Linked DNA regions of Diaphorobacter ruginosibacter. The protein of the gene in region 1 interacts with the protein of each later gene in a pairwise test. Links are inferred from orthologs where the notes say so. Each region holds a gene or a part of one and is shown on either strand. Other genes may lie near its edges. The genes, in order: recR and recO.

The links.
Region 2: the proteins of recR (region 1) and recO interact in binary tests that used the Escherichia coli proteins (3 or more experiments, as listed by UniProt). The link is inferred for Diaphorobacter ruginosibacter from one-to-one orthologs.

Annotation. Positions count from the first base shown.
Region 1 is NZ_CP060714.1:1,934,603-1,943,945, forward strand. What follows is about bases 2,602-5,379. They hold recR (recombination mediator RecR), read left to right. Parts: upstream 2,602-3,584; coding sequence 3,585-4,175; downstream 4,176-5,379. Other genes in these bases: dnaX (DNA polymerase III subunit gamma/tau), read left to right, coding at 2,602-2,936; H9K76_RS08830 (YbaB/EbfC family nucleoid-associated protein), read left to right, coding at 3,148-3,480; H9K76_RS08840 (MAPEG family protein), read left to right, coding at 4,329-4,727; H9K76_RS08845 (ABC transporter substrate-binding protein), read left to right, coding at 4,853-5,379. In the rest of the region: more of dnaX, read left to right, coding at 933-2,601; more of H9K76_RS08845, read left to right, coding at 5,380-5,917; H9K76_RS08850 (hypothetical protein), read right to left, coding at 5,922-7,187; H9K76_RS08855 (transglycosylase SLT domain-containing protein), read right to left, coding at 7,648-9,213; gloB (hydroxyacylglutathione hydrolase), read right to left, coding at 9,210-9,343. UniProt on the Escherichia coli protein: May play a role in DNA repair. It seems to be involved in an RecBC-independent recombinational process of DNA repair. It may act with RecF and RecO.
Region 2 is NZ_CP060714.1:3,831,587-3,840,979, forward strand. Bases 1-2,828 are described here. They hold recO (DNA repair protein RecO), read right to left. Parts: upstream 1,886-2,828; coding sequence 1,115-1,885; downstream 1-1,114. Other genes in these bases: acpS (holo-ACP synthase), read right to left, coding at 1-354; H9K76_RS17430 (pyridoxine 5'-phosphate synthase), read right to left, coding at 351-1,118; era (GTPase Era), read right to left, coding at 1,935-2,828. In the rest of the region: more of era, read right to left, coding at 2,829-2,873; rnc (ribonuclease III), read right to left, coding at 2,951-3,637; H9K76_RS17450 (DUF4845 domain-containing protein), read right to left, coding at 3,637-4,011; lepB (signal peptidase I), read right to left, coding at 4,101-5,069; lepA (translation elongation factor 4), read right to left, coding at 5,104-6,912; H9K76_RS17465 (DegQ family serine endoprotease), read right to left, coding at 7,424-8,869; H9K76_RS17470 (MucB/RseB C-terminal domain-containing protein), read right to left, coding at 9,027-9,393. UniProt on the Escherichia coli protein: Involved in DNA repair and RecF pathway recombination.

The DNA.
Region 1 (9,343 bases):
ATCGAGTGAGAAATACGTTGGCAATCCTCCTTTTGAGTGCTGAAAAGGATATCAATGTCATTCAACAAAAGCGTGTGTCATTTCGACAATGACGGAATTGGGTCTATTGGCGAATACCTGTGCATGGGTGTCCCAAACCGCTCGCTGCAGGGTTTGGTCAACGTTCTGAACATTTTTTTGCCGGTTTGGCGCGGTTGAACAACGCTTCAATGGCAACAATCATCTTGCAATCCTCCTCGGTTGTAAAAACACCGCTCGGTGAATTTTCACGGTCAAATTCCATGCCAGGCGACGATGGACTATTTATGACTGACTCAACAACGATGTAGGGCAGGAGCGGATCAGATGCCTAATGCCTGAGGGTGCAGGGCGAGGGTTTTCAAAAAAATCGCGCTTCGAAGGCCTGAGATGCAAGGAATTCTTTTGAGAAAACGGCATTAATTTGCAGTTTCCTGTGGACGAATTACATGGGCCTTACGATCTCTTGAAAGCCAATGCATGATTGACTGTCGGATGGACAGGCATGAGATTGCCCCTCTCCAGGCATTTTGATTTTCTAATAGAAATTGACTTTTAAGAGAAAGGATCGATTGTAGGGGTGCAAAACCAGCCATGCGTATGGCCAACGGTACCCCTGAAGCAAGTCATTTGTGAGTACTTGGGCGGGACTGGCGCCAAGCATTGCGAACGTCTGAAAAGACCCTCTTTGAAGAAGCGAACCTCTTGATCTCAAGGAGATTGCTGGAAGAAGGTGACGAGCCTTACCCTCGGCACTGGTTTCACAGTTAGGGCTGCTTGGTTCCCCACCTGACCCGGTTGGCCGCTTCCCCATGCGAGGAGGCCCGTCAAGCAGCATTGTAAACCCACATGATGTGGCGCTGCAGCAAAACCACAAGATTTGTTGGCGTTGAGGGGCCGTAGAATCAGCCGATATGTCCTATCTAGTGCTTGCCCGTAAATACCGTCCCAAGACCTTCTCCGAGATGGTGGGGCAGGAGCATGTCGTCAAGGCTCTGACCAATGCGCTGACCCAGCAGCGCCTGCACCACGCCTACCTGTTCACCGGTACGCGTGGGGTGGGCAAGACCACGGTGTCGCGGATTCTCGCCAAGTCGCTGAACTGCCAGGGGCCGGACGGGCAGGGCGGCATCACCGCCACGCCCTGCGGCGTGTGCCCGGCCTGCATGGACATCGACAGCGGCCGCTTTCCAGACTACACGGAACTCGATGCCGCGTCCAACCGCGGGGTGGACGAGGTCCAGGGGCTGCTGGAGCAGGCGGTCTACAAGCCGGTGCAGGGGCGCTTCAAGGTCTTCATGATCGACGAGGTGCACATGCTCACGAACACCGCGTTCAATGCCATGCTCAAGACGCTGGAGGAGCCGCCCGAATACCTCAAGTTCGTCCTGGCGACGACCGATCCGCAGAAGGTGCCCGTCACCGTGCTGAGCCGCTGCCTGCAGTTCAACCTGCGTCCCATGGCTCCCGAGACGGTGCAGGAGCACCTGACGCGTGTCCTGGGCGAGGAGCATGTGCAGGCGGATCCCGGTGCGCTGCGCCTGCTTTCGCGGGCGGCGCGTGGCTCGATGCGCGATGCACTCAGCCTGACCGACCAGGCGATCGCCTTCGGCAGCGGTGAACTGCAGGAGGCCGGTGTGCGCCAGATGCTGGGCAGCGTGGATCGCAGCTATGTCTTCCGCATGATCGACGCGCTTGCGCGCGGCGATGGCCGCTCCGTGGTCGAGGCCGTGGACGAGTTGCGCATGAATGGCCTGTCCGCGGCATCCACGCTGGAAGAAATGAGTACGGTGCTGCAGCGCATGGCCGTGTTCCAGGCGGTGCCCAACATGGCGTCCGGCGTCGACCCGCACGATGGCGAGGCGCAGGAAATGGCGCGCCTGGCGGGTGTGATGCCTGCGGACGAGACACAGCTGCTCTACAGCATGTGCCTGCATGGCCGCGCCGAACTGGGGCTGGCGCCCGATGAGTATGCCGCCCTCACCATGGTGCTGCTGCGCTTGCTTGCGTTCAAGAAGCCGGCGGGTGAGTCAGGGGCTGCGGTGGCCGCAGCGCTCCCGCCCGGCACCGATGCGCCTGCAGGTTCTCCAGTGGCTGCGTCGGCAGCCGAGGCTGAAAAAAAAACTCTGAAGCAGGCTGACCCGCCTGCAGTCGCTCACAAGCCGCAGCCGCCGGAAGAGTTGCGCAAAGAGATGGGCGCAATGCCTGATCCGGAGCCGCGCGGCCAGGAGGGGCCTCCCGCATCCCGGGCGCCCTTGATGTCCCAGGCGCAGTACCAGCCATCTCCCGAGCCCGTCGAACCGGAATGGCAGGCGGTGCCGGCTGGTGCGCATGCCCCGGCTGTGCGCCTGCCGGTGCGCAGCCCCGAGGAGGTGGGCCGCGCCCAGGCCCCGGCTCCTGCGTACAGGGATGAGCCTGAGGCGCTCGAGGAGGCGCAGACCTACGAGATCCCTGTCCGCACGGCATCCGAACCCGGCTATCGCACGCAGCCGCAGCATGTGAATGGTCAGGGAGCTTCGCTGCGCCTTGTCCCCACGGCAGAAGGCGAGGTCTGGTTCCAGACGGTGCAGGAGCTCGTGGCTGCCGAGGCCATCACCGCGCTCGTGCGCGAGCTGGCGTTGCAGTCGCAGCTGATTGCTCGCGACCAGGACCATTGGCTGTTGCGTGTGGAGCGCGAGTCGCTCAACCAGCCGACGGCGCGCGAACGCCTGAGGGCCGCACTGGAGGCGGCGGGGCACACGCGGCAGATTTCGGTGGAGGTGGGCAAGGTGCTGGACAGCCCGGCGCGCCGCAATGCCTATGCGGCCGCGCAGCGCCAGCGACTCGCCGAGGATATCGTGCAGAGCGACCCGCGCGTACAGCAGTTGATCCGTGATTTCGGTGCGAAGATCGTGCCCGGAAGCATCCGGCCGGCATGATGGCGGCTTGTTGCGGGAATGGGCTTCGGAATTTTCGCTGCGAATCCCGTTCGATTTCTGCAGGCTACCGCTTTCATCGCACAATCAACCGTTCCCGGGGCATTCGGCAGGTTATCCATGTGTGCCGGCAATCACGGAGATTGCGCCCCTTCCATTCAAAGTACCCCATTTTTTGGGTCCATTTCATTCATAAGAAGCAAAGGAATTCACCATGTTCAACAAGGGACAGCTGGCCGGTTTGATGAAGCAGGCCCAGGCCATGCAGGACAACCTGAAGAAGGCACAGGACGAGCTGGCAAACATCGAGGTGGAAGGCGAGTCCGGTGCTGGCCTGGTCAAGGTCGTGATGACCTGCAAGCACGATGTGAAGCGCGTGACGATCGATCCCAGCCTGCTGGCGGACGACAAGGACATGCTGGAGGATCTGGTGGCTGCAGCCTTCAACGCTGCAGTGCGCAAGGCAGAAGAGACCTCCCAGGAAAAGATGGGCAAGATCACCGCAGGCATGCCGGGCCTTCCAGGTGGCATGAAGTTCCCGTTCTGATCGCCCTGGGCCGCAAGCCCTGCCATGGACTTGGGGGCTCGCGATATCGGCGCCCCCTTGGCTGGCCTTCAATGATTTGATTTTCCGCATGAATCGCACTGCCCATGTCTGACACCAGTTCCCTGGACGCCCTGATCCAGGCGCTTCGGCGGCTGCCCGGTGTGGGCGTGAAGTCCGCGCAGCGCATGGCGTTTCATCTGCTGCAGCACGATGTCGAAGGCGCGCAGCTGCTGTCGCAGGCACTGCGTCAGGCATCCGTGTCGATCCGGCATTGCGAGCGCTGCCATACGTTCACCGAGGCTGCCGTCTGCGATGTTTGCAGTGATCCCGGGCGCGACATGTCGCGCCTGTGCGTGGTCGAGACACCCGCCGATCAGTCGGCCATGGAGCGCACGGGCGCCTTCAAGGGCCTGTACTTCGTGCTGATGGGGCGGCTCTCGCCGCTCGATGGCATCGGCCCCAGGGACATTGGCGTCAAGAAGCTGATCGAGCGCGCCACCGACGGCGTGGTGCAGGAGGTGATCCTGGCAACCAGCTTCACGGCCGAAGGCGAGGCCACCGCCTATGCGATCGGCGAGGCGCTCAAGCCGCGTGGCATCCAGGTCACGCGGCTTGCGCGTGGCGTGCCCGTGGGCAGCGAACTGGAATTCGTCGATCTCGGAACCATTGCACACGCCTTGGCCGACCGGCGTTGAGCGCGGCACGGACTGCGACACTTTGTCCACCCCGTCTTCCTAAATCGCCCGAGGATGTGGAATAGAATGCTCTTTTTTTAATAGCTGTCGCCTATAGCCTCCGTCTGTTGGATGGCCCATCGTCGGCGCTATCTCCATTCAAAGAGACATTCCATGCATGCCGCACGTTTCACCGTCGCCTATTGGTGCGTTCTTCTGGCGGTCCTGATGCCCATCGTCTGCGCAATGCTGGCCAAGAAGGGCAGCTTCCGCATGGCATCGGACAACCATGATCCCCGTCGCTGGCTTGCCGCCCAGACGGGTTGGCGTGCACGCGCCAATGCCGCTCAGGCCAACAGCTACGAGGTGCTGCCGTTCTTCATTGGCGCGGTGATCATTGCCCATCAACTGGGCGCGGCCCAGACGCCCCTGGACATGCTGGCGATGGCCTTCGTGCTGCTGCGCATTCTCTATGTCGCCATGTACGTCGGCGACCTGCCCATGGCGCGCAGCCTGATCTGGGCCGCGGGCTTCGCGGTCAATCTGGGAATCTTCTTTCTTGGCTACCGCTGAATCATGACGGGAGAATGAATTTTTCGTGGGCCGGCAGGTCTACGTAGTTCTCCGCTAGGAATGCCCCTGATGACGCCACGGTGCGGCTTCAGGCACTATTGTTGCAGTGCAGCAAATTAATATCCATGTCCCGCTTTGTTCCTTCCCGTCGACTGTTGGGCCTGCAGGCAGGCTCGCTCCTCCTGGGGGCGAGCGCTGCGCGGTGGCTGACGGAAGCGCAGGCGCAGACGCGGGTGCAGCGCCCCTCGACCAAGACGCTCCGGATTGCTGCGGGGGGCATGGGCAGCCTCTACTATCTCCCATTGACGGCGGCCGAGCGGCTGGGCTACTTCCGCGAAGAGGGGCTGAACGTCGAACTTCTTGACTTCGCCGGCGGGGCTCTCGCCATGGACGCATTGCGCAACGGCGACGCCGATGTGGCCTGCGGGGCGTTCGAGCAGTTGCTCGAACAGCAGGCGCTGGGGTTCGAGTGCAGGAGCCTGGCCCTGATGGGGCGCACGCCCCAGATGGCGGTTGCCACATCGCTGCGGTTCTGGCCGCGCAAGGCGCTTTCAAGCTATCGCGACATACGTATCGGCGTCTCCTCGCCTGGCTCTTCCTCGCAGTTCTTCGCGAAGCTGTGGCTGATCCAGGAAGGCCTGTCACCTGATGCGGTGGAGTTCGTCGGCCTGGGTGGTGGTGTGAATGCCCTCAATGCCATGAGGCAGGGCAGGGTGCATGCGCTCAGCCATGTCGATCCGCTGATCACGTTGCTTGAGCAGAACAACGAGGTGCGCATCATGGCCGATACGCGAACGCTCAAGGGATCGCAGGATTTCTTTGGCGGCCCCATGCCCGGGGCATGCCTGTATGCCCCGCGCAGCTTCACCGAGCGGCGCGGGAGCGAAACACAGGCCCTGGCCAACGCCATGGTGCACGCCCTCAAGTGGATGCAGACAGCCGGCCCTTCCGATCTGGCGCGGATCATTCCCATGCAGTACTGGCTTGATGATCGCGGCGCCTATCTCTCTGCATTCGAAAAGGTGCGCGAAACGCTGTCCCCGGATGGCGTGATGCCAGGCGATGGCCCGGCAACGGCGCTTGGCGCGCTGGCCCGCCTGCGCACGAGCCAGGTGGCACCCAAGGTGAACCTGTCGCTCAGCTACAGCAACGAGTGGGTGCGCAGGGCCAAGCAGAAGTTCCAGCTGTAGCTGCTCAGTTGCTTGCCTGGGATTTTCGGCGGCGGGCAAGCAGCGCGCCCAAGCCGCCCAAAGTCGCCGATACCAGCAGCAGTCCCACATTGTCCATCACGGGAACAGGCGTGGCATTGGCTGTGGACGGCGGTTCCACGGGCTTTGCCGCCACGGGGCCGACGGCCGCAGAACACGCCTCCACGCCCGGATTGGTTCCTTTGCCAGCCATCGGCGTGACGCAGTACGAGAGATAGCGATTCTCGTCTTCCGCCGCGAGCGTGTAGGAGAACGGCGTGGCCGCGCCACGGGTCGCCCCCGATTGCACCAGGGTGCCCTGCGATGAGGCCGTCAGCCCGGGCGTCGTGCTGCGCACCAGCACGAACTTTGATCCGCTCGCGGTGGCATCCTCCGGGTCGCTTTCCGTATCGGTGTACGTGTATGAGCCGGCCAATGCCTGTCCCACCTTGGCCGAACCGCTCAGGGCCGGCGTGGCGGCAGGGACTGTGTTCGGTGGCGCGGGTATCGCGGAAATGGAGACGGAGCCGTTCACCCCCGCATCCTGGGGGCCTTTGCTCTTGGGGGCGGTGGCTGGCCCCACGGCGCTTGCGCCGAGCGAGATCATGATCTCCCCACTGTTCCATGTGCATGAATCTCCGCTGCCACCGGGCTCCCCATTCACTCCGCCTCGGCCGTCGCGGCCCGCATTCCCGCCCGCGCCGGCGTGGCCGGAAAATCCGCCGCCCCCGCCGCTGCCTCCCGCGCCGTCAACGGGTGCCCCTCCATTGGCCGCTTCCGCATCCACGCCATTGCCTCCGTTGGCGGGCGTTCCGCAAAGAGCCGCTTGCTCCTGCACAAGGGCGCCATTGGTTGCAGCGGTGCCGGGAATGCTCCAGCTTCCGCTCGGCCCGGCTATCCGGGAGTTGCTGCCACCGCCACCGCCGCCAGCGGCCACCAGGGCAGCACCATTGGTGAAAGTGATCGCGGATATACCCCCGCCACCGGCACCCGTGGGGCTCCCTCCCAGTGTTCCGAATTTTCCTCCCGCACCCCCTGCACCTGCCAGGCCGGAGGCACTGATAGGCGTCGTGTCCATTACGGAACCCTTTCCACCTTCGCCAACAAGGATGCTCAGTGTTTCGCCGCCGGCAACGGTGATGGTCGCCTTGATGATGGTGCCGCCTGCACCCGCTCCACCGATGGCGTCATCCCAACCACCAGCGCCGCCCGAGGCACCTTGCACTTCCACCGAGAGGGAGCCTGATCCGGCGGGCACGGTGTAGGTGTGCACGCCGGGTGTGCTGAAAACCGTAGGTGGATTGGCTTGCGCCATTACATGAGGGACCGCGCAGGCATAGGCAAGTGCCACCAACGCCGTGGTACGGTGGATCCGGATGGCCCATGGGCGAGCCTGCTGAACACTATTCAATGAATGCACTGGAAACATCTCCGCCTTGATGGTCTGAAAATCTCGATCACTGGAAACTCCAGGCGCTTTGGAAAGCTATTGAAATTTCACTATGATTGATTTTATCGATGTATATATTCCAATAACTATTTGCTAATTGCAAACAATTTCCAGTGAGACGCGGCGATGGACCTCTGTTGCTTTCATGGGATGACGGGCTCACTGCTCGGAGGCTGCAATGGCTTCGGTGCATTGTTCCGGTGGCCCCAAACGCCAAGGGCCGGCAAATGCCGGCCCTTGGCGTTTGGGGTGAGTGGCCGCTTTAGAGCCGGCGACTCACATTTCAACGCTTGCGTTTGGCCGGTGCGGCCTTTGCGGGAGCGCGTCCCGCCGCCTTTGCAGGCGCCGCGCGTCCCTTGGGCTGGGCCTTGCCTTGGGCCGCTGCCACCTTGGGCTGTCTTGTGCTGTGGTTGGCGAATGAAGTGGATGTCAGGCGCACGGGCAAATACATGACGACGCGCTCGCCTCCCTTGAAGCGGCTGCTGGTCTTCACATCATTCCAGTCGGCGACGTCCGATGCGCTTACCTTGTAGCGCTGGGCAATGGCAGCCACGGTTTCTCCGCGCTTCTGTGCTTGCACGGTAGTGCGGCGGGTCACGATCTCGGGTGTGAAGGCAATCTGACCGTTGTCGGCCAGCTGGCTTGAGACATCCTGATGGGTGGTGGAGGCGCGCGGCACCATCAGGGCGGAGCCGGCCTTGATCATCATGCGGGGTGGAATGCCGTTGAGCTTGCGCAGGTCGGCTTCGCTGATGCCCAGGCGCTGCGCCGCATTGGCGACGGTCATGGTGTTGGGAACGCTCCAGACGGTCCAGCTGGCGTACTGGCCGTCGTTGTAGGCACTCAGGTTCTTGCGGAAGACCTGTGCGTTGTCCCAGGGCAGCAGGATGCGCGGCATGCCGGCGGCCAGGATCACCGGCTTGTGCAGCGAAGGGTTGAGTGCCCGGAAGTCTTCCTCGCGGATGTTGGCGAGGCTGGCCACCAGCGCCACGTCGATGTCGTGCGTGATGTCCACGGCCTGGAAGTAGGGGTGGTTCTCGATCAGCGGCAGTTCGGAGTTGAACTTGTCCGGATTGGCCACGATGTTCTTCACGGCCTGCAGCTTGGGCACATACAGGCGCGTTTCGGCCGGCATGTTCAGCTCGGTATAGCTGGTGCCCAGCCCGAGCTTTTCATTGCGCGCAATGGCGCGCGCCACGCTGCCTTCGCCCCAGTTGTAGGCGGCGAGCGCCAGGTGCCAGTCGCCAAACATGCCGTAGAGCTTCTGGAGATAGTCGAGTGCCGCCCTGGTGGAGGCGAGCACGTCACGGCGATCATCGCGGAATGCGTTCTGCTTGAGATCGAAATAGGAGCCGGTGGCGGGCATGAACTGCCACATGCCGGCCGCCTTGGCGGTGGACACGGCCTGCGGGTTGAAGGCGCTCTCGATGTAGGGCAGCAGCGCCAGCTCGGTCGGCATCCCCCGGCGCTCGAGTTCCTCGACGATATGGAACAGGTACTTGCTGGAGCGCTCGGTCATGCGCAGCATGTAGTCGGGACGCGTGGCGTACCACTGCTCACGGTCGCGTACGAGGTCGGTGTCCAGGTCGGGCATGGCAAAGCCGCGCCGGATGCGGTCCCACAGATCAGACGGCGCCTTGATACCCGTCACGTCATAGTTGCCGCTGCCCAGTTCGTACTGGGCGATGGGGCTGAGAGGACCGGTGGGGTAGCTGGGAGATATCTGCTTTTTGGGAGCACTGTTGGTGGAAACAGGCGTGCCGCTGTCGGCTTGCTTGGTGGCTTCGTTGGTGGCGCAGCCTGTGAGCCAGACGAGGCTGGCGAGCCCAAGAATTTTCAGAAGTCTCATCGGAAATTGTTTTTCCATTCTCGCAGGGCCGCGAGAACGGACACTGCATCGCTGGGATTCACGCCCGCGTCGAAACTCCTGGCGGCCTCGGCCACCAAAGGTTCGCGCGTGCGCAGGAAAGGGTTGACCG
Region 2 (9,393 bases), 1.9 Mb from region 1 along the record:
GGTCTCGTCGGTCACGGTGATGTGCGCGCGCAGACCCTTGGCTTCGAACCAGGTCTTGAGCTCGCCGTGCAGCACGATGTGCGGCTTGCCGCTGGGCAGCTTGCCGATCTCGCAGTTTCGCCAGGTCATCGGCATGCGCATGCCCAGGCCGACGGCCTTGCTGAACGCCTCCTTGGCGGAGAAGCGCGTGGCGAGATAGCTCACGCCGCGCGCGGGCCAGCGCCGGCTGCGCGCACGCCAGGTGGCGAGCTCGGCCTCGGAGAGGATTTTCTCGGCAAAGCGGTCCCCGTGCCGCGCGAGGCTCTCGCGGATGCGGCGGATGTCGCAGATGTCGGTGCCGATGCCGTAGATCATTTCCTGGCAGCCATTCCGGCGTCGATGCTGCGCTGATATGCACGCACGGTTTCGGCATAGCCGAGCTCCAGTGCGTCGGCGATCAACGCGTGGCCGATGGAGACCTCCTGCAGCCCCGGCACACGCGCCACGAAGTCGGGCAGGTTGTCGCGGTTCAGGTCATGGCCCGCATTCACGCCCAGGCCGGCATCGAGTGCGGCCTGGGCCGCCGCGGCATAAACCTGGAGCTGCTGCTCCCTTTCTTCAGCGGTGGCCGCCGCGGCATAGGGCTCGGTGTAGAGCTCGACCCGGTCCGCGCCAGCGGCCTTCGCGGCCGCCATCTGCCCGGGGATCGGGTCCATGAACAGGCTCACGCGCACGCCGAGCGCACGGCATTCCGCGATCAGCGGCTGGAGGCGCCCGGCGTCCTGCGGAAAGGTCCAGCCATGATCGCTGGTGAACTGGTCTTCGCTGTCCGGCACGAACGTCGCCTGGTGCGGCCGCACATCACGGATGAACTGCATCAGGTTCTGCGTTGGGTTGCCTTCGATGTTGAACTCGGCGGCAGGCCAGTCCTTGAGCAACGCTGCAAGCTCGTACACGTCGCTGCCGCGGACGTGGCGCTCGTCGGGGCGCGGGTGGATGGTGATGCCCTGCGCTCCCGCCTCGAGGCACAGCAGCGCGGCGCGCGTCACGCTCGGGATGCCAAGGTGGCGCGTGTTGCGCACCAGCGCGACCTTGTTGACATTCACGGACAGGGCGGTTCGGGAGGATTTGGTAGTCATAGGGATTGCAGATCCATCATGAGCTGGCGCGTGCGCAGCAGCTGGCTGCCGCAATGGTATTGCAGAAGTGCGCGCAGTTGGGCCTTGAGTTCACCCGCGATGCCCGCGCCCATGAGCGCACGCAGCGTGGCGGTGAAGCGGTTGGGGTCGTCTGCGAGCGCCTCGTGCAGTGCGATCCAGTGCGATCCGGCAAGCGTGGACCGCTCCCCCGCCGCAGCGGCACGCAGGCCGCCCTCCGCCACCAGCGTGTAGCGCGCATCGGGCGCCAGGGGCGCGAGCGTCGTGGTCTCGGCATGCAGATCGGGCAGCAGTCCGATTTCGCGCAGCAGCACCAGCTCGAAGCTGCGCAGCACGGGTTCGAGCGCCTCGCCATGCTCGCTTGCCAGCACGCGCACCACGCCCCCATAAATATCGAAGAGCGGCGCATGCGTGTCCTCGCGCGCCAGCAACCGCATCAGCAGCTCGTTGAGATACAGGCCCGAGAGCAGCGCATCGCCCATCGGCATGATGTGCCCGCCCACCCATTCAGCCCCCTTGAGGGCATGGATCTCGCCATGGCCTTCGCCCGCGATCGTGTAGGTCACGCGCAGCGGCTGCAGGGGCAACAGCACGGGACGGAAGTTGGAGGTGGGTTTCTTCGCGCCCTTGGCGACCAGCGCCACGCGGCCGTAGTGGCGCGTGAACGTCTCGAGGATCAGGCTCGACTCGCTCCAGTCGTACTGGTGGAGGATGAAGGCGGGCTCGTCGCTGATGCGCTTGGTGGCCATGCGTTTTCAACACCTTCCGGCATCGGGGCACCGGAAGGCTTCGTGTCCGTCACTCGTAGCCGAAGGAGCGCACCCGGGCCTCGTCGTCCGCCCAGCCCGAACGAACCTTGACCCAGACCTCGAGGAACACCTTCGCATCCATGAGCTTTTCGAGCTCCTGCCGCGCCTCGGTGCTGATGCGCTTGAGGCGTTCGCCCTTCTCGCCAATCACCATGGCCTTGTGGCCATCGCGCTCGACGACGATGGTTGCTGCGATCTTGATGAAGCGCTTGTGCTGCTTGCTCGCCTCTTCCTCGAACTTGTCGATGACCACGGTGGACGTGTAGGGCAGTTCGTCGCCGGTGAAGCGGAACAGCTTTTCGCGCACGGTTTCCGAGGCAAGGAACTTCTCGCTGCGGTCGGTGAGCTCGTCCTCCGAGTACCACCATGGCTGCTCGGGAAGATATTTCTCGACGATGCCGAACAGGCGCTCGATGTCGCTCTTGTTCTTGGCGGACATCGGCACGAACTCGGCGAACGGATGGCGCTCCTGCATGTCGCGCAGCCAGGGGGCGATCTCGGCGCGGCGGTGCACGGTGTCCAGCTTGTTGGCGACCAGCAGCGTGGGAATGCCGGGCTTGAACAGGCTCAGCACCTTGGCGTCGGCCAGCGTGAAGCTGCCGGCCTCGACCACGAACAGGATCAGGTCCACGTCGCCGATCGCGCCCATCACGGTCTTGTTGAGCGATTTGTTCAGCGCCGTGCTGTGGCGGGTCTGGAAGCCCGGTGTATCGACGAACACGAACTGCGTGTTGTCCTTGGTCCGGATGCCGGTGATGCGGTGGCGCGTGGTCTGCGCCTTGCGCGAGGTAATCGAGATCTTCTGGCCCACCAGGGCGTTCATCAGCGTGGACTTGCCCACATTGGGCTTGCCCACGATGGCGATCAGGCCGCAGCGCTGCCCGCTCGCATCTGCCGGTGCGCCGGCCGGCTGGGCAGCGGCCAGCATGGCTTCCAGCTCGGCATTCACCGGGGGCTGCGGGGTGCCGTCTTCCGCAGGCGGCTGAGGATTGTTGTTGTTCGTCGTCATGCGTTGTGTGCTTTCAAATGGACAAGCAGCTTGGCCGCAGCCGCTTGTTCGGCTGCGCGACGCGAGCCGCCGCTGCCATGTTCGGTCAATCCCAGTTCAGGAATTTCGCAGACCACGTCGAAGGTCTGCTTGTGCGCTGCGCCAGCCGTGCTCACCACGTTGTATTGAGGGAGCCTCATCTTGCGCCCCTGCAGCAACTCCTGCAAGGCGGTCTTGGCGTCCTTGGCGGCAGCCTGCTTCTCGGGGCTCAGGTCCACCCCCTCGAAGAAGCGCTGGACCAGCGCCTGCGCGGGCTCGAATCCCCCGTCCAGGTAGACGGCACCGATCAGCGCCTCCACCGCATCGGCCAGGATGGAGGGGCGCAGCTTGCCGCCCGACTTGGACTCGCCCTCGCCCAGGCGCAGCACGTCGGACAGCTTCAGGCGCATGGCGATCCGGTGAAGGGAATCCTGCTTGACCAGATTCGCGCGCATGCGCGAGAGGTCGCCCTCGGGAAGGTCCCGCAGGCGGCGAAACAGCATGTCGGAGACCGCGAGGCTCAGCACCGAGTCACCCAGGAATTCCAGGCGCTCGTTGTGGTCGGAGGAAAAACTGCGATGCGTGACGGCGCGCTGGAGCAGCGCGGAGTCCTTGAAGGCGTGCTGCAGACGGGTCTGCAGCGATTGAAGTTCAGGTGATAACACTACTTGGATGAGGAGGAACCGGCAAGCCGGTAGAGCAGGAACGCCGGTCCGTACAGCGGGATCTCGCGGGTGTACTCGTAGGAAACCACGATCTTCTCGTTCTGCTTGGTGACTTCCAGGTCCTTGCCCGAAATGGAGGTGATGTCGTCGATGGTTCCGGCACGGTCGAACGAAGCGCGCACATCCGGGACCGTCGTGCCCTCGTTGGCCGCCTTCTTCACCGCCTTGTCGATGGCCTGCCATTCCAGAAGAATGGGCAGCGACTTGGTGGCGACGTAGCCGATGCTCACGGCCACCAGCAGGATGAACACCAGGCCGATGAAGGAGATGCCGCGCTGGCGCGAGCGTGGAGCGGATGTGCGATGTGTTGCCATGTTTTCCCTCAATCTCATGAAATGATGATTTACTGATTTCTGCACGTCAATCCCGTCGACGCGCTCACTTCACTCTCTTGTCGCCAGCTTCAGTTGAATGCTCCGATGCGCTTGAAATTGCCGAAGTTCATCCAGATGAAGAACGCGCGGCCGACAATGTTGCCCTCTGGGACAAAGCCCCAGTAGCGCGAATCCAGCGAATTGTCGCGATTGTCGCCCATCACGAAGAAATTGCCTTCGGGGACCGTGCAGGTCACGCCCTCGACGCTGTAGGTGCACTTGTCGCGGTACTGGAAGTTGCTGGCCCCCTGGATGAAGGCGGGAGCGTCATTGTTGTTCAGCACGTTATGGGTGTTGTCGCCGAACTTTTCCTTGAACTGCTTGAAGTAGCGCATCGCGTCTTCTTCGAAGAAATCGGTCATGGCGGTGGTCGGCACGGGCTGGCCGTTGACCGTGAGGCGCTTGTTCAGATACGCCACCTTGTCGCCAGGCACGCCGACGATGCGCTTGATGTAGTCCACATTGGGCTGGGGCGGATAGCGGAACACGACCACATCGCCACGCTGAGGCGCCTTGCCCTGCGTGACACGGGTGTTGAGCACCGGCAGGCGCAGGCCGTAGGTGAACTTGTTCACGAGGATCAGGTCGCCAACCCACAGCGTCGGGTACATCGAGCCCGACGGAATCTTGAAGGGTTCGAACAGGAAGGAACGCAGCAGGAACACGACCAGGATCACCGGGAACAGTCCGGCAGTCCAGTCGAGCCACCATGGCTGCATCAGCAGTTTCTGGCGGGTTTCCTGCAGGTCGTCCGCGCCGTCGGGACGGATGCCCATGCGTTCGAGCTCCTCACGGCGCTGCGTGGTCGACGATGCGAATGCCTCCGCGGCCTTGCTGCGGCGGGGCAGGAAGTAAAAGCGCTCCGCAACCCAGTAGACGCCCGTCACGACGGTGGCGAGAAACAGCAGCAGCGCGAAATTGCCCTCGATGGCTCCCACATACCAGGCGCCGATGTAGCCCACAAAGGCTGCGAGGATCAGAGATGTCAAAACTTGCATGGGCTGATGCCTTCTTCTTCCTGAATCTTTGTTCTCAATCTTCCACCTGCAGGATCGCGAGGAATGCTTCCTGGGGCACTTCCACCGAGCCGATCTGCTTCATGCGCTTCTTGCCTGCCTTCTGCTTCTCGAGCAGCTTGCGCTTGCGGGTGATGTCGCCGCCGTAGCATTTTGCCAGCACGTTCTTGCGCAGCGCCTTGATGGTTTCGCGCGCGATGATGTTCGCGCCGATGGCGGCCTGGATGGCCACGTCGAACATCTGCCGGCTGATGATCTCGCGCATCTTCGCGGCCACCGCGCGGCCGCGGTACTGGGCCTGCGTGCGGTGCACGATGATGGAGAGCGCGTCGACCTTCTCGCCGTTGAGCAGGATGTCCACCTTCACCACATCGGAGGCGCGGTACTCCTTGAACTCGTAGTCCATGGAGGCATAGCCGCGCGATACCGACTTGAGCTTGTCGAAGAAGTCCAGCACGATTTCGCCGAGCGGCAGCTCGTAGGTCAGCATCACCTGGCGGCCGTGGTAGGCCATGTTCATCTGCACGCCGCGCTTCTGGTTCGCCAGTGTCATCACCGGGCCCACGTATTCCTGCGGCATATAGAGATGCACGGTGACGATCGGCTCCCTGATTTCCTGGATCCGGCCCTGGTCCGGCATCTTGGACGGGTTCTCCACCATGATGACTTCGCCATCCCCCTTGACCACTTCATAGACCACGCTCGGCGCGGTCGTGATGAGATCCTGGTCGAACTCGCGCTCCAGGCGCTCCTGCACGATCTCCATGTGCAGCAGGCCGAGGAAGCCGCAGCGGAAACCGAAACCCAGCGCCTGGGACACTTCCGGTTCGAACTGCAGCGATGCATCGTTGAGCTGGAGCTTTTCCAGCGCATCGCGCAACGCATCGTACTGATTGGCTTCGGTCGGGTACAGGCCCGCGAACACCTGTGGCTGGATTTCCTTGAAGCCCGGCAGCGCCTCGGAGGCAGGCCCCAGGTTGTTGGGCAGCTTCTTCTCGAGCGTGATGGTGTCACCCACCTTCGCGGCCTTGAGCTCCTTGATGCCCGCGATGATGTAGCCCACCTCGCCCGCCCTGAGCGCATCGCGCGGCAGGTTGGCCGGCGTGAACACGCCGAGATTGTTGGCTTCGTAGGCGGCATTGGTCGCCATCATCTTGAAGCGCTCGCCCTTCTTGAGCTCGCCGTCGACCACGCGCACCAGCATCACCACGCCGACGTAGGAGTCGAACCAGCTGTCGATGATCATCGCGCGCAGCGGCGCATCGGGGTTGCCCTTGGGCGCGGGCACCTTGGCGACCACGGCCTCCAGAATCTCGTCGATGCCCATGCCGGTCTTGGCCGAGCAGGGAATCGCATCCGTCGCATCGATGCCGATCACATCCTCGACTTCCGCCTTGGCGTTGTCGGGATCGGCGTTCGGCAGATCCATCTTGTTGAGCACGGGCAGCACCTCGACACCGAGGTCGAGCGCCGTGTAGCAGTTCGCCACGGTCTGCGCCTCGACACCCTGCGATGCATCGACCACGAGCAGCGCACCTTCGCATGCGGAGAGCGAGCGCGAGACCTCGTACGAGAAGTCCACGTGACCGGGCGTGTCGATCAGATTGAGGTTGTAGACCTTGCCGTCGAGGGCCTTGTACTGCAGTGCTGCAGTCTGGGCCTTGATGGTTATCCCACGCTCTTTCTCGATGTCCATCGAGTCCAGCACCTGGGCTTCCATTTCGCGCTCTGCAAGGCCGCCGCAACGCTGAATGAGTCGGTCAGCGAGCGTGGACTTGCCGTGGTCGATGTGGGCAATGATCGAAAAATTTCTGATGTGATTCATCAACGGAAAACGACAAGTGTTTGAATTGCAATGACGCAGACAAGAAAAAAGGGCGCGTCAAATAGCGACGCGCCCTAAACCAACAATCTTTGGCAACTGCGATAGTTGGAGCTTCATTGTAGGCAAAAAGGCCTTCTCGGGAAGCCCATCCGACTGCAGTCGAGGGGCGTTGCCGCATTGCAACGGGATATTTATTCACAGGTTATCAACAATTTTAACACATCCACGATGAACAACTTGTGCGTGATCTGTGGACTGCTTGTGTATCGATTCGACTCATCCCACATGATGGGGGATTCGAGTCTATTTATACTCATATTGGTTGTTGGACGCCCGCTATTCTATAGAAATTAGCAGATAGAAAGAATTTTGGGGTCGTAGCAGAAACCGCAAAATTTCTGCTTCCGGGTTGACTGAGCAGCTCCGGAGACAGCAAAAAGCCCCACTTCCGCGTCGGTGGTGAGGCCATTTCCGCCGCCGCCCGGAGTACCGGGCAGACCCAGAGCCACCTTCAGCGAGCCGGGCGAATCAGCGCATATTGCGCCCAATCCCCACGGCGGTAGAGCACGTTGATGGGCTTGCTCTTGTCGACCTTCGAGAGAGCCGCCTCGAACTCCTTCACGTTGTGGATCTCGACATTGGCGACGCTCATGATGACGTCGCCCTCGCGCAGGCCCGCACGGGCCGCCGCCTCGGCCACCTCGGTCACGCGCACACCGCTCTTGACCTTCAGCTCCTTGCGTTGGGCGTCCGTCAGGTCGGCCACCACCAACCCCAGTTGCTCCGCAGCCACCGAAGACGATTTCGGCTTGGCATTGCCCGAGCCACCCTTCGCAGCCGCAGCCTTCTCGTCGGGCTCGACCTCGGCGATCGTGATCGGCAGGTCGCGCGAAGCACCACGGCGGAACACGGTCACGGTGGACTTGGTGCCTGGCTTGGTGTTGCCCACGAGCCGCGGCAGATCCACCGTCTTCTCGACGGCCTTGCCGTCGAACTTGGTGATCACGTCACCCGCCTCGACGCCGGCCTTCTCGGCGGGCGAGCCCACCTCGACGCCGCGCACCAGCGCACCCTGCGGCTTGGCCATGCCCAGCGATTCGGCCACGTCCTTGGAGACCTGCTCGATCTGCACGCCGATGCGGCCACGGCTCACGCGACCCGAGGCACGCAGCTGATCGCTCACACGGATCGCCTCGTCGATCGGGATGGCGAACGAGATGCCCATGAAGCCGCCGGAGCGCGAATAGATCTGGCTGTTGATACCGACCACCTCGCCACGCATGTTGATCAGCGGGCCGCCCGAGTTACCGGGATTCACCGCCACGTCGGTCTGGATCAGTGGCAGAAAGTCACCCGTGTCCCGCTGCTTGGCGCTCACGATGCCCGCGGTCACCGTGTTATCGAGTCCGAATGGCGAGCCGATCGCGATCACCCACTCACCCACCTTGAGGCGATTCACGTCGCCAACCTTCACGGCCGGCAAGCCCGTCGCATCGATCTTCACCACGGCCACGTCCGATCGCTTGTCCGACCCCACGATCTTCGCCTTGAACTCGCGCTTGTCGGTCAGCGTGACGATCACCTCGTCGGCACCCTCCACCACGTGGGCGTTGGTCATCACATAGCCATCGGAACTCAGGATGAAGCCCGAGCCCACGCCACGCGGCTGCTCTTCCTGCTGCTGGGGCTGCGAGCGGCGTGGCGATTGCTGGCGCGGCACGTTCGGCACGGGGATGCCGAAGCGCTTGAAGAACTCCAGCATGTCCTCATCCATGCCCGTCGGCGATTCACCGGGCGTCACGCGCTCGGTGGTGCGGATGTTCACGACGGCAGGCCCGACCTGGTCGACCAGGTCGGTGAAGTCAGGCAGGCCGCGTGCGACGGCCGCAGGCTGTGCATGAACCGGCTGAACGGCGCCCATGGAAGCGCCCAGCGCAACCGCCGTGATGACGGCCATCGCGCAGCCATGCAAAGTTTTCGGAGGAGTCCTCAGCATCAATACCTCTCAAGGAATTCTGTACGTTAGCAAATGGATTGCTCTCATCTGTGAAGGACAAATGCGCCATTTGGTTCCCGACGAGGCCGCAGATTCAGGCTGCGCTCGCGGGATCACATCAGCCCGATGTCTGCTTTATAGCCGATGCGAAGCGCTGGAGCGTTGCGAGCGGAACTTCACCCACCATGGTGACCCAGCTGTCGCCGGCAACGCGTGCGGACAGGGTGTGGGTCGCGCCGACGCGCAACTCCTGCCCTTCGAAGGCATGCCGGTCTTCCCTGTACGGCTCAAGGAACACCGAGATCGTGGCCAGCCCGTCGGAATAGACGCATTGCACCTGCGCCGATCGCAACGGCTGCAGGTGCAGCTTCTGTCTCTGCGAGCAATTGAGCAGCACGAAGCCCTCCACAGGCACCGGCAACTGCCAGCCATGGGCCTCAAGCGTGGTGGGGAAACGGGGCTGGTGCACCACGCGGTATCCGACG